Regions from separate parts of the Lysinibacillus sp. NPDC093216 genome, predicted to be linked through region 1. Evidence: riboswitches for the same ligand, from Rfam matches in the RefSeq annotation. Region 1 holds a riboswitch; the other holds the start of a gene.
What was found. A riboswitch is a leader RNA that binds a small molecule or an ion and turns the genes downstream of it on or off. The one in region 1 is predicted to bind thiamine pyrophosphate.
Positions count from the first base shown of each region.

Region 2: another riboswitch for thiamine pyrophosphate. It lies ahead of ACQKOG_RS19735 (ABC transporter substrate-binding protein); the one in region 1 lies ahead of thiW (energy coupling factor transporter S component ThiW).

Region 1 is NZ_JBNNVB010000001.1:414,930-424,475, reverse strand. Features, by position in the region: gene ACQKOG_RS02105 (vWA domain-containing protein) at 1-420, shown strand, start outside; gene ACQKOG_RS02100 (VWA domain-containing protein) at 404-3,001, shown strand; gene ACQKOG_RS02095 (MarR family winged helix-turn-helix transcriptional regulator) at 3,185-3,607, shown strand; gene ACQKOG_RS02090 (hypothetical protein) at 4,129-4,452, shown strand; gene ACQKOG_RS02085 (EVE domain-containing protein) at 4,468-4,947, shown strand; gene thiW (energy coupling factor transporter S component ThiW) at 5,024-5,524, opposite strand; TPP riboswitch at 5,757-5,864, opposite strand; gene ACQKOG_RS02075 (MFS transporter) at 5,932-7,128, opposite strand; gene ACQKOG_RS02070 (ABC transporter substrate-binding protein) at 7,560-8,633, opposite strand; gene ACQKOG_RS02065 (ABC transporter permease) at 8,630-9,427, opposite strand; gene ACQKOG_RS02060 (ABC transporter permease) at 9,424-9,546, opposite strand, start outside.
Region 2 is NZ_JBNNVB010000021.1:54,408-61,490, forward strand. Features, by position in the region: gene ACQKOG_RS19700 (TetR/AcrR family transcriptional regulator) at 1-83, opposite strand, end outside; gene ACQKOG_RS19705 (hypothetical protein) at 208-477, shown strand; gene ACQKOG_RS19710 (hypothetical protein) at 470-922, shown strand; gene ACQKOG_RS19715 (TatD family hydrolase) at 888-1,637, opposite strand; gene ACQKOG_RS19720 (ABC transporter ATP-binding protein) at 1,627-2,376, opposite strand; gene ACQKOG_RS19725 (ABC transporter permease) at 2,354-3,124, opposite strand; gene ACQKOG_RS19730 (thiamine-binding protein) at 3,124-3,414, opposite strand; gene ACQKOG_RS19735 (ABC transporter substrate-binding protein) at 3,416-4,411, opposite strand; TPP riboswitch at 4,593-4,702, opposite strand; gene parC (DNA topoisomerase IV subunit A) at 5,167-7,083, opposite strand, start outside.

The DNA.
Region 1 (9,546 bases):
CATCCTTCATTCCCATTATTTTTATGGAGTGCTGAACAGGAACTTTCAGAATCAGTTGGTTCTCTTGGTATTTTCACACCAAATGAGCAACGCGCAGTTGCTTTAGCGCAAGGTGATTGGAGTATTTATTCGCAGGAAGAAGAGTTTTTATCGTCCATTTCGAATGGTCTACTAACAGCTCCAATGAAGCCAGGAATTTATACAGCTCGCTCAAAAGATGAAGAAAAGCGCTTCATCGTACAGCTCCAAGCGCAAGAGCGTGTGATTGAAAAAGGGACAAGTTATACACTTGGAGAGCTTCCGGACAATGGTAAGGAAGAAATATCGAAAACATCGTTCGTGCCTTGGATTATCCTTATGATTCTGATATTACTTGTTTTAGAGTGGGAGGTGCAACGACGTCGTGGATTTACGAATTGATATGCCATTAGCATTGTTGCTTTTACTTCCACTGCTTATGTATTTTGGATGGACCTATTGGCGTGAACGTCAGCGACTAAAGAAGAGTCATATCGTCGTACTAGGTATTCGTATTGTGGCAGTATGCTGTTTGGTTTTTGCACTTGCAGGACCCTATATTTTATTGCCCGTAAAGGAAGAACAAGTATTATTCTTAGTAGACCGTTCTGCTTCAATGAATGGGACAAATGATGAGATGGCCAATTTTATAGCGGAAAGTTTACCGTCGAAAAAAGATGAACAGCTTGCAGGGATTTATTCTTTTTCATCGACTTTACAAACGGAAGCCATTTTATCGAAGTCTTTAAAGGAAGTGCCGAAGTTTACAGCTATAAAAGCAACAGATCAAACAAATATTGAACAGAGTCTACAGCTCGCTTCAGGTATTGTAGATCCAAAAAAAGCAACACGACTTGTACTCTTAACGGATGGCAATGAAACAAAAGGAGATGCCTTAGAATTTGCATCAAAGTTTAAAGGGTCAAATATAAGTGTTGATGTAATGCCATTTAACCAACCTGTTGCTAAGGATGTATCTATGAAAAGCTTTGTCACACCGCAAGTTGCTTATGTAGGTGAGCAACAGCAGCTAGTTGCCGAAATAAATGCAACTGTAGCAGAACAAGGTGAGCTATTGCTATACGAAAACGATAAGCTAATTCACCGTGAAGCAGTGGAGCTTGCAGAAGGGTCAAATATTTTTACATATAAACACTCAGCAACGGCTGAAGGGCTTGTAAAATATGAGGCACTCGTGCAGGTTGAACAGGATGCCATTTTTGAAAATAATAAATTAACAAGCGTCACGATGGTGCAAAGTGAACCACATTTACTAATTGTTAATGGCTATGATACGGCATCACCAATTGCAGCAGCGCTTGGCAAACAATCAATTGCCTATGATGTTGTAAATGCTAACAGTCTGCCAAATGAACTTTCTAGTTATTTACAATACAATGCCATCATTTTTGATAATGTGCCAGGACATTTAGTAGGTGAGGCAAAAATGAATGTCATTGAGCAAGCAGTGAAAAATTTTGGTGTCGGTTTTACAATGGTCGGTGGCGAAAATAGCTTTGGCTTAGGAGGCTATTTTAAAACACCAATCGAAACTTTACTACCTGTTGAAATGGAGATTAAAGGCAAAGAGCAATTGCCATCATTAGGGCTTGAGATTGTCCTTGACCGCTCTGGAAGTATGTCTGGAGCAAAGCTAGAGCTCGCAAAAGAGGCGGCCGCTCGGTCAGTTGAAATGCTACGAGATGAAGATACGCTCGGGTTTATTGCCTTTGATGATCGACCTTGGGAAATTATTGAGGCAGGACCACTTAGCAATAAGGAAGAAGCGGTAGATACGATTTTATCTGTAACGCCAGGGGGTGGTACCGAAATATTTGGCTCACTAGCTAAAGCTTATGAAAATCTAGCTGATTTAAAGCTACAGCGAAAGCATATTATTCTATTAACTGATGGTCAGTCTCAGCCTGGTAACTATGAAGACTTAATTGCTCAAGGAAAAGAGAATGGCATTACTCTTTCAACAGTTGCAATTGGTCAGGATGCAGATGCTAACTTACTTGAAGCGCTTAGCGAGATGGGCAGTGGGCGTTTCTACGATGTTGTTGATGAGCAGACAATCCCTTCTATTTTATCGCGTGAAACAGCCATGATTTCACGCACATATATTGAGGATAACCCATTCTATCCAACGATATTTAATGCAGCTGGCTGGAATACATTATTTACAGATGGTGTACCTAAAATGAACGCTTATATCGGTACGACAGCAAAGCAAGGAGCTACTGTTATTGCAGAAAGTGAGAAGGAAGATCCAGTACTTGCAGAATGGCAATATGGCCTTGGCAAAACATTCGCCTTTACTTCTGATTCGACAGGAAAATGGACAGGGGACTGGGCAAGATGGCAAAATTGGGGCACATTTTGGCAAACGCTTATTTCAAAAATGCTACCAAGCTATAATGATGTTGCCTATGATGTACGTCTAGAATCAGACGGCTCATTTGTCATCACAGACCCAACAAATGAAGCGGCGTTCTTAGATATTGTTGCTGTCAATGAAGTGGGGGAAGAACTTGATACACAGCTTGAAACAATTTCAGCATCACAAGTTCGAGCAGTCGTACAAGCAGAACCAGGACTCATCTTCTTCCGCATTGCCGATGAAGAAAATGCCATTTACCAGGCAGGCTTAAGTGTACCTTATAGTGCTGAGTATGAATTACGACCAGTGAATGAAAAGTTAGTCAAAGAGCTAACAAAGCAAACAGGCGGCTCCGTTTTAAAAGAACCGAGCGAGGCATTCCGTGAATTTACTAAAAAAGGTGCGGAACGCCAAAATATTGCAACATGGCTCTTATTGGCGGGTATGCTACTATTCTTCATAGATATTACTATTCGACGCTTTGGTTGGGGCTTCCTAACTAGGCCGAAGAAAAAAGAACAGCCTGTAGAGGAAACACAGATACAGGCAGAGGACACAAATGTTGCCCAGCTATTAAAGGGTATGAAAAAACGATCCTAACAGATAAAACGATGGTGCATAGAGATGTGCCATCGTTTTTTTGTAATTTCAACAACTGGATTGGAGAATTATTCATGAAAGGTAAAATATGACTTGTAAATAATATACATAGATGCAATAATAGATGATAGTAATAAAATATTACTATCACTTTTAAGTACTATAGATTTTGGAGGTTTGGACATGACCAATATAATGAATTCTTTTGGGTTTCTTAGTTTTAAATTAGCAGAGGCTTTAGAGGAAAATCTCGAGAAATATATTAGTGAAAAATATCAAATGAAATCCAGAGAAGTCGGGATCATGATTGCTGTAAAAGAAAATAAACTTAGTCAAATTCAAATAGGACAGATTTTAAAGTTAGATAAAAATAGTGTCCGCTTTTTTATCGATGGTCTAGAAGAAAGAAATTATGTTTATAGGGAGAAAAATCCAGAAAATAGAAGAGAGAATTTAATATGCCTTACGGAACATGGTGGAAATTTGGCAGAAGAGTTATTGAAGACCCTTTCGATTTCTGAGAATGAAGTGTTAAACGTACTTTCATTGGAAGAAAAAGAGCTGTTGAAAAGCATATTGAAAAAAGTATATGAAAATCGTGAATAGGGTTTAACTTCTTTCAGCAACCTGCTGAAATAGAGGAACTCAGTCTAAGAACGCCACGTCCTGTGGCAACGACTGAGTGACCAACTTCGTGTTGGCCTAAAGCCTCCGGCGGATGTCACGGATTCGGAAAGGAGTTAATAAAGGATGTTAACCTAAAACCATCGCATCCATGCGATAACGGCTAACTGACCTGTATCGGTGCCGCTGCCGCTACGCTTTCGCGCAAAAAACATATGTTGCTGCTGCCGCTACGCTTTCGCGCAAAAACATATGTTGCTGCTGCCGCTACGCTTTCGCGCAAAAACATATGTTGCCGCTGCCGCTACACTTTCGCGCAAAAACATATGTTGTTGCTGTCGCTTCGCCTTTCGCACAGACAAAAACACGTTGCTGCCGTTACGTTAGCACTGCGCTTTCGTACAAAAAACATTTGCAGGCCTAAGCACAAAGCCGAATCCGGACGCAATTATGCCGAGGTATAATTGATAACCATATCAATAAAAAAGAAAGAGTGATGAGAAATGAAAGCAGTAGAAGTTATGAAGGAGTATTTGAGAAGAGCGCAAGTAGAGGGTCAGGATCTATCTGATATGTATGTAGATCATGGAGAATTAAAAAATTTTAAAGGTGAAATTTTTAAAGGAAGAAAAGAAATACAAAACTTTTACACGTCACCTATGCCAAAAGGCTTTAAATTAACTATCCAAAATATTGATGGTGATGATACAGAATGTATTGCTACAGTTTTAACTACTTGGGATGGTTTGCCAAACCCAGTGATTCTGGAAGAAAGGTTGATTCTTGAAAATGAAAAAATAAAATCGTTGGCGATGATTCCAAAATAAAAGGGGGCGGAAGCTATGTCATTAAATCCTAATAAAAATTCCCTTCCTACACCTGAAAGAGACACGAAATATTGGATTGGTGTGGTATCTCTTAATCATGTGCAAAAAGGGGTTGAGGGAGGATTCGGCCAGTTATGCCATGGTAAAGAAAGACCTTTGAAACGAATGCAAAAAGGAGACTGGATCATTTATTATTCTCCTAAAAAAAGTCTAGATGGTAATGAGCCTGTAAGAGCATTTACCGCAATTGGAAGAGTGAAGGACGAGCGAATATACGAGTTCCAAATGGCAGAAAATTTTATTCCTTTTAGAAGAGATATAGACTTTTATAAAGATGCAAAAGCTGTGCCAATAAAAAGGATCTTAGATTATTTAGAGTTTGTAGAGGACAAATCCAAATATGGCTATAAATTTAGATTTGGTCATTTTGAAATAAGCAAAAAAGACTTTTTATTAATTGCTCATGAAATGGGATTACCGTTGAAGTATGGGTGAATTGGAACAAAAAACGTTACTTTCTTAATTAATTGTCATTAAAGAAAGTAACGTTTTTAAATTGCTTTAAATCAAGTTATTTAAGCTGAGTGTTAAGGTTAGTTACAAATACTGTCTTACGCAAATTGCTAGCAACGACAATGCCTAGCATAGCACCAATGGTACTTGAAGTTAAAAAGGCTGGCATGAAAAATAAAGCAGCAACGGATGTCCCCATTAATAAATGCGCGTAAGGTACTGCGATAAGTGAGGCAATGATACCTGTCCCCAACATTTCACCGACTCCTGCAAGCCATTGCTTATCGCTGTATTTATAGGCAAGAGCTGCACATAGAGCGCCAATAACACTGCCAGGTATAGCTAGTAATGAGCCTGTGCCTGTTAAAATACGAATAATGGCTGTGACAAAGGCGACCATAACAGTAGGAACTGGACCAAGAATGATAGCACCGATAACATTAATGGCATGTTGGACAGGGTAGGCACGCGCAATCCCCGTTGGTATTGAAACGAAGGTAGAACCTGCTACGGCAATTGCTACTAATAAGGCCATGATTGTTAATTTTCGAATTGACATAATTTCCACTCCTTTGAAATGTGAATTTTATAGTTAGCGCCGCTAAACAGGAGAGTTCCGCCGCTAAAGCTATGAGAAGCGCCGCTAAAGTGGAGAATACCGCCGCTAAGCCAGTGAGAATGGCCGCTAAACAGGAGAGTTCCGCCGCTAAGCTAGAGAGAAGCGCCGCTAAAGCGTAAAAAAGCCGCTTCCTAAAAAACAATAGGAAGCGGCCTTGTATCTACATAGTAAAAAGCAAGTGTCGGCACTTCCCTCCGCTAGTGTGAACTAGATCAGGTTCAAAGGGTCCGTATATGATCATATACGTCTCAGCCTTTTAAAGACTCCCCTAGTGGTAATTAATAGAATTTTTAGTTTTTCACATATTAATGTAGCATACTACTAAAAATAGTCAATAACTTTTCAGACTATTTTGTATCAGGATGCATAAGATGTGGTGCTTTTTTCATTGTCCAAATAAGGGCAAGGAAGAAACAAGCCATTAAAATAATAGACCCGAATATATAAGGACTGTTCATATTCCAATCGAATAATATACCTGCTAGAGCTGGACCAATCATATTACCAAGACTCATATAAGCATTGTTCAGACCAGCTGCATAGCCCTGTTCATTCTCAGCAAGCTTTGAAATCAATGTGTTGACGGCTGGGCGAATCAATGTCGTAGCTGTAGAGAAGATGGTCGCTACAATTAAAATAAGTGCAAAACCAGATGCGAATAATATTAAGAAAATCGAAACGGCTGCAATAAATAAATTGACTAACACTACTTTCATTTCGCCGAAGCGATTAAACAGCGGTGTAATAACAAACATCTGTACAACAACACCAAAAGCGCCGCCCATAACTAATATAATGGCGATATCAGTAGGTGTGTAATTAAACTTGTCTGTAACAAATAATGATAATGTTGTTTGGAAGTTAGCAATCCCGAAAGAGAATACAAGCATGATAATTAGCATGACAAAATAAGGCATTCGGACTGAACGGGCCATCTGCTTTGCAAGATTATCCTGCTTCTGTGCTTTTTTAGCAGTGTTCGGTTTTGTAGCAGGCAATAAAAAGAACGATAAAATAGCTGCTAAGATAGCTGCACATCCAGCAGTATAAAACGGAAAATGCAAACTAACTTTTGAGAGGAATCCGCCAATACCTGGTCCGATCATAAAACCAAAGGACATTGCTGCCCCTATCATCCCCATACCTTTTCCGCGTTCCTCGTACGTTGTGATGTCAGCCACAAATGCCATTATAGGAGGTGCCACAAATGCAGATCCAAGGCCACCTAAAAAGCGTGCCAAGAAGAGCATCCACACATCTGTAGAAAGTCCGAATCCAATTTGTGCAAGTCCTGTTACGATAAGGCCGAAAATAATGAGATTTTTACGACCGTATTGATCGGAAAGATTCCCAGCAATTGGAGAAAATACGAATTGTGCTAAGGCGAACGTTGCAATCAACATGCCAAGTACTTGTCCTGCAGCACCAAATAGTTTTAAATAATCAGGCATGACAGGAATAATAATTCCGATACTCCCCATTGCGATAAACATATTAAACATTAAAATATACAAAGCCGCCTTGTTAGACTTCTGCTGGGTCATCGAATACCCCTTTCTTTAATCAAATATACTACAGTCTACCACAAGGCTTGTACGTTTGCTATTGACTATAAGTCTGAGATTTAGTAGTAAGGTTATGAGGATTCTATTGATCAAATAAAATAAGCGTGTTGATTTCCGTTCCGGCTGGGCGCTTTCCTGGGGGCGTCCGATGAGCCGCTTCGCTTCGCTGCAGGGTCTCATCTGTGACGCTGATCCCCAAGAGTCGCCCAGCCTCCACTCCAATCAACTTATAACATGATATAGTTTTAACAATTATCAGTCCTATCTATTAGAGATGAGTCGATAAAAGGAATCTTTTATTGATATTTTGCTTGTTTATCCATTTTTAAAAATAGTTTACCTTCAGCTAAACGAAAAAGCTGTTCTCAACGTTACTAACGTGAGAACAGCTTTAAATGGGTTAAAATAGGTTATCGAATACTCATTTTAAATTCCAAGAACAGCTCATTATATTTGCCTAAGTAATCAGGACCTAAGTTTTTATAAACTTCTAATGTTTTACGTTGTTCTTCAGTAGGATAGAAGCGTTTATCAGATACAACTTCTTTATCCATTAACTTCATCGCTGCAATATTAGGGGTAGAATAGCCTACATAATCAGCGTTTTTAGCACCCGATTCAGCTTTCAGCATAAAGTTAATGAAAGCATGTGCACCATCAATATTTTTTGACGTTTTTGGGATAACCATATTGTCAAACCATAAGTTTGAGCCTTCTTTTGGTACAGCGAAGTCTAAATCTTCATTTTCTGATAACATGTCTGCTGCTTGACCAGACCAAGTGAGTGCCACAGTAGCTTCATTATTAACCATCAACGGTGTAATTTCATCCCCGATAATGGCTTTAACATTTGGCGCCAATGTGATTAGTTTATCAGTAGCTTTACGTAGCTCCTGGTCATCTAAAGAGTTGAGAGAGTAGCCAAGACTGTTTAAGCCCATACCAATCACCTCACGTGCACCGTCTACTAAAAAGACTTTACGCTTTAATGAAGGATCCCATAAGTCCTTCCAAGATGAGAAGTCTAAATTTCCAACGAGCTTTGGATTATAGACAATGCCGACTGTTCCCCAGAAATATGGGACAGAATATTTATTGTCCTTATCAAATGGTAAATCTAAAAAATAAGGATCAATATTTTTAAAATTAGGGATTTTCGTTTTATCTAAAGGAATAAGTAAGTTTTCTTCCTTCATTTTTTCAATCATATATTCAGAAGGTACTGCGATATCGTAAGCTGTACCACCTTGTTGAATTTTTGTCATCATTGCTTCATTTGAATCGAACGTTTCATAAATGACGTGAATGCCTGTTTCTTTTTCAAATTGCTTCAGCAAATCCGGGTCTATATATTCTCCCCAGTTAAAGATCGTTAACGTATCTTTACCACTTTTACCACCACCGGCACTTAGGGCGTCAGCAGCATAGAACAAAAGGGCGGAAACGACAAGGATTGCGACTGTTGCTTGAATTAATTGCTTCATTGAGTTCCCCCCGTTCTTTTACTAGCGCGGCTTGTAATGAAGTAATAGCCAACTACGACGATAACCGTTACAAAGAATACTAAACCAGAAATAGCGTTAACCGTTAAGGAAATACCGGCACGTGCCATTGAGTAAATTTCAACAGATAAAGTACTAAAGCCGTTACCTGTCACGAAAAATGTTACCGCAAAATCATCTAGAGAATATGTTAAGGCAAGGAAGAACCCTGCAAAAATACCAGGTTGAATATACGGTAAAATAACACGCATCATGACATCTTTTTTCGTTGCTCCCAAATCTAATGCAGCATCGATTAATGATTTATTCATTTCTAATAGTTTCGGTAAGACCATCAGTACAACAATTGGGACGCTGAACGCTACATGTGCTATTAACACAGAAGTAAATCCTAATTTAATACCAATCATTGTGAATAAAATTAAGAAGCTTGCACCAATAATGACATCCGGGCTCACAATTAACACATTGTTTAAAGAAAGTAGTGTATTGCGCATTTTTGCATCTTTAACAGTGACAATGCCAATTGCTCCTAGTGTCCCAATGATTGTAGAAATCAATGCAGAGAGTAATGCCACGATCACTGTATTAATTAGAATTACGAGTAGACGTGAATCCTCAAATACGGCTTTATAATGTTCTAACGTAAAGGACTCAAAATTATTCATTGATCCGCCACTATTGAACGAATAGAAGATTAAATAGAAGATAGGTGCATACAAAACGATAAAAACAATCGCTAAATACACTCTTGCTGTAGCAGATAGTTTTTTCATCGTACGCGACCTCCTTTATCCTTTTTCTGTCCTGTAATTAACATAACGATGACCATGAATAAAATTAAGAAAACAGCAATTGTTGAACCCATTCCCCAGTTTTGGGTTACAAGGAATTG
Region 2 (7,083 bases), on a different contig from region 1:
TTTGCTAGCTCCCCCATCGTAAATCGGAATCCTTTTCGTTCAGCTTCACTAATTGATACCTTTAAAATTCTAGCTTTCAACATGATCAACTACCTTCCGGAAAACTAAAAAACGTTTTTATTTTCCTTGTTTTCCATTTAATTATAGTACCAAATGAAAATAATGTCAATTGAACTACCCCGCTTCGCTTAATAGCGAGAGATTCCTATGAACACCAGCGTAACCAAAGTTAGTGATTCTGTAATTTTTTATCAGCGATGTTTGATGCTTTTATCAGCGATTCTGGCTCTTTTATCAGCGATGTTTGACGTTTCATCAGCGATTCTAACTCTTCTATCAGCGATGTTTGACGTTTTATCAGCGATTCTGGCTATTTTATCAGCGATGTTCGACGCTTTATCAGCGATTCTGGCACTTCTATCAGCGATGTTCGACGTTTTATCAGCGATTCTGGCTCTTTTTATCAGCAATGTTTGAGCTTGTTTTATCAGCGATTCTGGCACTTCTATCAGCGATGTTCAACGTTTTACCAGCGATTCTGGCTCTTTTATCAACGATGGTCAACGCTTTATCAGCGATTCTGGCTCTTCTATCAGCGATGTTCAACGCTTTATCAGCGATTCTGGCTCTTTTATCAGCGATGTTCAACGTTTTACCAGCGATTCTGGCTCTTCTATCAGCGATGTTTGACGTTTTATCAGGGATTCTGGCTCTTTTATCAGCGATGTTCGACGTTTTATCAGCGATTCTGGCACTTCTATCAGCGATGTTCAACGTTTTACCAGCGATTCTGGCTCTTTTATCAGCGATGTTCAACGTTTTATCAGCGATTCTATTACTTTTAACAAAAACACAGCTGCCCTTTAAAAGAGCAGCTGCGTTATTTGCTATAAATTATAAAATTTTGTCGTATTTCTTGTGATGATGCGCGCCGCTTCCTGTATTGTAAGCCCCTTTATCGAAGCGATAACCTCGATGGAATGATCCATCATCCAAGGTGATGTTCTCTTATTGTCAAACTGACCTTCAAACGGCCATGGCCCATCTGTTTCTACCATTATTAGTTCGATTGGATATTTTTTAATAAGTTGTTGAATTTCTGCCTCATACGTACAATCAGGCGTGACAGAAATGAAATACCCTTTAGAAATCATCCGTTCAATCACTTCCTCATCGCCTTTAAACCAATGAAAATGCGCTTTCGTTACATGATGTTTTTCTAGCAAATCACAAACAATCGCCGCATCCTCATAAACAGCATGTAACACTATCGGTTTATTTAACTCCTTTGCCAATACAATAAACCGTTCTAACAATGCTACATACGGACGAACATCAATCGCCTTCTCCTGCCTCAAATAATAAGGCAATCCAACCTCGCCAATTGCTACCATTTCATCAGAGTGTTGGCGTATCCACTCGAATAACGCGTCTTCCTCCTCATCACTAAGTAACGGTTGTTCGGGATGAAACCCAAACGCTGCTTTTACCTTTGCATAGGCTTTCGACAGTTTCAACGTCTTTTCACACGATGGAAGATTCATGCTAACGGCAATGACATGTTCAACTTCCTCTAGTAAAGTTGGTATATCGTTTTCCTTATACTGATCTAAATGAATATGTGCATCAATCAACATTCGCTTCATCCTTTTTTTCTGTTAAATACGTGAATAACTGTTGCTTCAAAGCCGTAAACGAAGCGGAATGACGAATTTCTTCTTGGCGTGGCCTTGCAAAAGGTACGATTATTTCCTTTTTCATTGTCGCTGGTCGTTTCGTGAGTACAATGATACGATCAGCTAAAAACAGAGCTTCCTCGATACTATGTGTAACGAATAATATAGACTTTCGATATTCCTCCCATATCGATAAAAGCCACGCCTGCATTTCAAGCCTTGTAAACTCATCAAGTGCAGAAAACGGCTCATCTAAGCATAAGATGGGCTTATCACTAACAATGGCACGAATAAACGATACACGCTGTTGCATACCCCCTGACAGCTCATTGGGATACGCATTTTCAAACGCTGCAAGCCCAACTTTGTCTAACCATTCCTTGGCCAAGTTCACGTTTGGTTTTCTATGAAGCTCCTCGACCATCGTGACATTTTCTACTATCGTACGCCATGGTAATAAACACGGCTGCTGAGGCATATAGCCAATCGTCCCTCTTTTTTTCTGGATATCTGTATCGTTTAATAAAATAGCACCCTTATCAATAGAAGTAACACCACCAATTAATTGAAAGAGTGTACTTTTTCCACTGCCTGACGGTCCGATAATCGCCACAAATTCCCCGTCCTTGACCTCAAACGATAAATTGCGAATAACCGGAAGAGCATCAAAGGATTTATCAATGTTTTGAATGCTTAGCATGGAGTCCTCTCCCCTTCACAACAAGTTTTTCTAACAATTGTATAGCACTAAATAATAGTAAACTTAAAAATACGATAGCAAAAATAGCTACAAACACGCGATCCGTTCGAAATGAAGATTGTGCTAATGTCATATAAACACCAATCCCCATTTTCGCACCTAACCATTCCGCAATGACAGCTCCCATGACGCTATAGGTTGCCGCAATCTTTACGCCTGAAAAAATCGCTGGATACGCATAAGGCCATTCAAGCTTCCAAAAGGTTTGTGCTTTCGTTGCACCAATCATCCTAAAATAATGCTTCAGCTCAGGCGAAGTTTGACGAAAGCCATCCATTGCCGAAATAACAATAGGGAAAAAGCACACAAGACAAATAATAATGAGCTTTGGCAATAAACCGAAGCCAAACCATATGATTAAGAGTGGTGCTAGAACGAGCACCGGGACATTCTGTGACATAATCAGAATAGGATAAAATAGCTCCCGCACAAACGTAAAACGATGTAATAGCACGGCAACCGTTAGCCCACATACTATCCCGATAGCTAGACCAAGAAGTGCTAATTGAACAGTCGCTAAAGCATGTGGCACAAACGTCTCATACGATTGAAAACCTTCTTTCAAAATGGCACTCGGTGCAGGCAAAAGCCAATGTGGAGTATCAGCAAAGCGGACAATTAGTTCCCATATGAATAAGAGGAAGGCGATAAAAATTATCGTCCTTCCTTGTTTGAAAGCTTGCCTCATCACTGGTATTTCTCCGTCAATGTACCCATTGTAATACCAGATGGCTGATATAAAATTTTCACTTGCGTGATGACATTGATCGCGCCCAGCTCAATCATCTTGTCATTCATTTTTTCAATGATTTGTAATAAAACCGGTAGCTCACCTTCCATTGTCGTTTCTAACGGGTGCACTTCATATTTAACTCCTGAAGCGTCGATAACCGCAATCGCTGCATCGACATATGGGATCACATCCTCATATTTTTCAGTTTTCGGGATAATTTGTACACTTATTAATGAGTTTGCCATATTACTTTGTCTCCTTTTTCGGTAAAAAGTCGTTTGTAAATGCTTGTACTGCGTTAAATTCGCCCTCTAAAACTTTGTTGCTGGCCATCCATTTCGCGTAGTTTTCCCAGACAGCTAGCTTTTGCTCGCCCCATTGTTTAGCGTCGTCTTGATACTTATCTGCTAGCCATTCCTGACTTTTATGCACAAGGTTTTTATCTAAATCAGGTACAGCTTCTAGTAAAATATCAGCTGCCTCATTCGGATGTATTATCGCATATTCATAGCCCTTTGCTGCAGCAGCGACAAATGCTTTGACCGTCTCAGGATCATCCTTAATCATTTTTTCATTTGTAGCGAGTACAGGCGTGTAATAATCTAACTGATCACTATAATCTGTTAAATATAGCATGTTCAGTTTTTCGCCACGTAGTTCTGCTTCGATACCTGTCCATGCATAATAGATCCACGCAAAATCAATATCTTTTTTCATCATTGTGAAGAAATCTATATCGCCTGCATTGACAATATCTAACTTATTAATATCCGCATTTTCTGTTTGCATAAGTGATTGTAGTACAGCCTTTTCAAGTGGTGCACCCCAGCCACCGTATGTTTTACCTTCAAAATCCTTTGGTGACGAAATGCCTTTTGATGCAATGGATGCGAAGCCAGAAGTATTATGCTGAATAATCGCTGCAATCGATACTAAAGGTACATCTTGCACACGGGCCTGTGTAATCCCTTCCTGATAACTTACGCCAAACTGAGCCTTGCCAGACGCCACAAGCTGATCAGCACCTGTTTCGCCAGGTAATAAAATATCGACATCTAAGCCTTGCTCCTTAAAGAAGCCAAGTTTTTTCGCAACATATAAACCTGTATGATTTGTGTTCGGTGTCCAATCGAGAACGACTGATACTTTTGTTAATCCCTTAGTATCCTTTTTATCCTCTTTTTCGCTACAGCCCACTAATGTTAACAGTGTAGCCAACAGGATCAATAACCATTTTTTCATGCTGAATCCTCCAAGTAAAGTAGTGTGAAATTGTTCATAAATGAATGTGTTTACCAGAAGAAAGCGTATTCACGGTCTGTTTACACCCAAACCCAAAGTCTGTGCATGAATAAAAGTCTGAAAACATAAAAAACGCCTAGGATTCCTCCCAGACGTTTTGTAATCAATATCAAAAACTTTTACTTTTTGAATAGATGTTCCCTACGCTGGTACGAGCCAAATCAGGTTCAAAGAGTCAGCGTCTATCGGACACAATCTCAGCTGGCAACACCAGCCCCCCTACATTCTTTCCATATGAACTTTTCGTGATTATTATACCCATATCTATCCGTAAATGACAAGGCTCTGTTTTCTGAAAGCCCCGTAAATATAATTTAAAGCCTCATCTTTCTCTTCAACAATTCCATTTCCTGAGAATATTCACCGTTTTTTTGGTAAAACATTTTTTATTTAAAAGGAATCCCCTCCTGAAATCAAGAAGCGGTATATTGTTCGAAGTTTTAATAGGCACTGTTAAATACTATTGTTGATAATCAAATCAAGAACCTTTTGTGGTTTTTAATTTTTGCTTTTAGTAGTAAGACGTTGAATAAGAATCAGTAATCTTCATAACAACTTACTTGTAAAGCTACACCCGATTCACCAATTTGCCTAAAAACTTTATTGTCACTATACACCTACCCTTTCTTTTGATTCCTATATAGAAAAAAAGCCCAGCTCTCTAAGGAGCATGGGCTATAAAATCAGTTTTATTTCTATTCTTTTTTGACCGTAAAGACATGTGAAATAGCACCGTCTGTAGCTATATCCACTTTAAAGGAGCCATTGGAATGGCGATCTGCTCGAGTTAATGCTTGTACATCAAGGATCTCTTGCACGCCTTTTTCCGTTTCGATTGTTAGCCGTTCCTCATCAGTTACCTTGACTACAGCCACGATACGATGTGGGTTCGCTTTTAATTCCGTTAACACTTTTAAGCCACGTTTTGCACGACTCGTCATCTCTACCTCGGCAACATTCATTTTCTTCACCGCACCACGATGTGTCACAATCGCAACATATGCCGTGGCATTTGGCGGTAAAACATTGATGCCGACTAATGCTTCTCCGTCTTTCAGCGTAATCCCTTTGACACCGCCTGTTTTCACACCCGTTACTGGCAATTCCTCCATTGGGAAACGAATAGCATAGGCAGTATCTGTTGTTAACATTAGTTCTACTTCGTCTGTCACGATACCTGCAAAAATCATTTCATCGCCTGACTTAACATTCATCGTTTTGATTGGTTTAGAATAACGTGTAACAGCATAATCTGCTACAGGTGAGCGTTTAATTTGTCCATCTTTCGTAGCCGTTAAAATATACGTATTGGCCTGTTCAAATGTCTCAAAACCATATACAGCAATAATAGATTCATCTTCCCCTGTCGGCACAATACTAGAAATATGCTGACCAAGATCCTTCCAACGAATATCAGGTAGTTCATGGACAGGCTGATAAATATAATTGCCTCGATTTGTAAACAGCAGTAGATGATGCTGTGTATTTAAATTTGCTTCATATAATAAATAATCGGAATCCTTCATCGCAAAATCCTGACCATTCGAAGCTGCATGTGAACGTGTAGATGTACGCTTAATATAGCCATCCTTTGTGACAGTCACTACGACCTCTTCACTTGGGACAAGGACATCTAACGTAATTTTGATTTCTTCAATTTCTTGTTCGATTTTTGAACGACGTGGCTCTGCAAAGCGCTTTTTAATGTCAAGTAGTTCCTGTTTAATAACACGTACAAGCTTTGCTTCACTATTAAGAATACCTTCAAGCTTGGCGATCAGTTTATTTAGTTCATCCTGTTCATGGCGAAGCTCTGTGATATCTGTATTCGTTAATCGGTATAATTGCAAGCTAACGATCGCCTCTGATTGCACTTCTGTAAAGTCAAATTTCACCTGTAAATTCGTTTTCGCATCTCGTTTATCATTAGACGAACGAATCGTAGCAATAACTTCATCTAAAATAGAAAGCGCCTTAATCAAGCCATCAACGATATGCGAACGATCTTTAGCCCTTTGTAAATCATAAACGGAGCGGTTCGTCACAACTTCCTTTTGATGGGCAATATAAGAATCCAGTAACAATGGCAATGTCATCATTGTCGGACGACGATTATGGATAGCAATCATATTAAAATTATAGGCTACTTGTAAATCAGTTGTTTTGAACAAGTATTGTAAAATCCCTTGTCCTGGAACATCTTTTTTCAGTTCAATGACAACACGTAGGCCGGTACGATCCGATTCATCGCGAATTTCTGCAATTCCTTCAAGTCGTTTATCCACTCTTTGTTCATCGATTTTCTTCACAAGATTTGCTTTATTGACATCATACGGTAATTCCGTAATAACGATTTGCTCTTTGCCACCTTTAATTGGCTCCACGACTGCTTGAGCGCGCACGATAATTTTACCGCGACCAGTCTCATACGCCTTTTTAATACCATCGACACCTTGAATGATCCCACCTGTTGGGAAATCAGGCCCTTTAATTACAGTCATTAATTCATCAACAGTAGTGTTCGGCTTATCTAAGCGCATGAGAACACCATCTAGCACCTCATCAAGTGCGTGAGGAGGGATATCTGTCGCATATCCAGCCGAAATACCAGT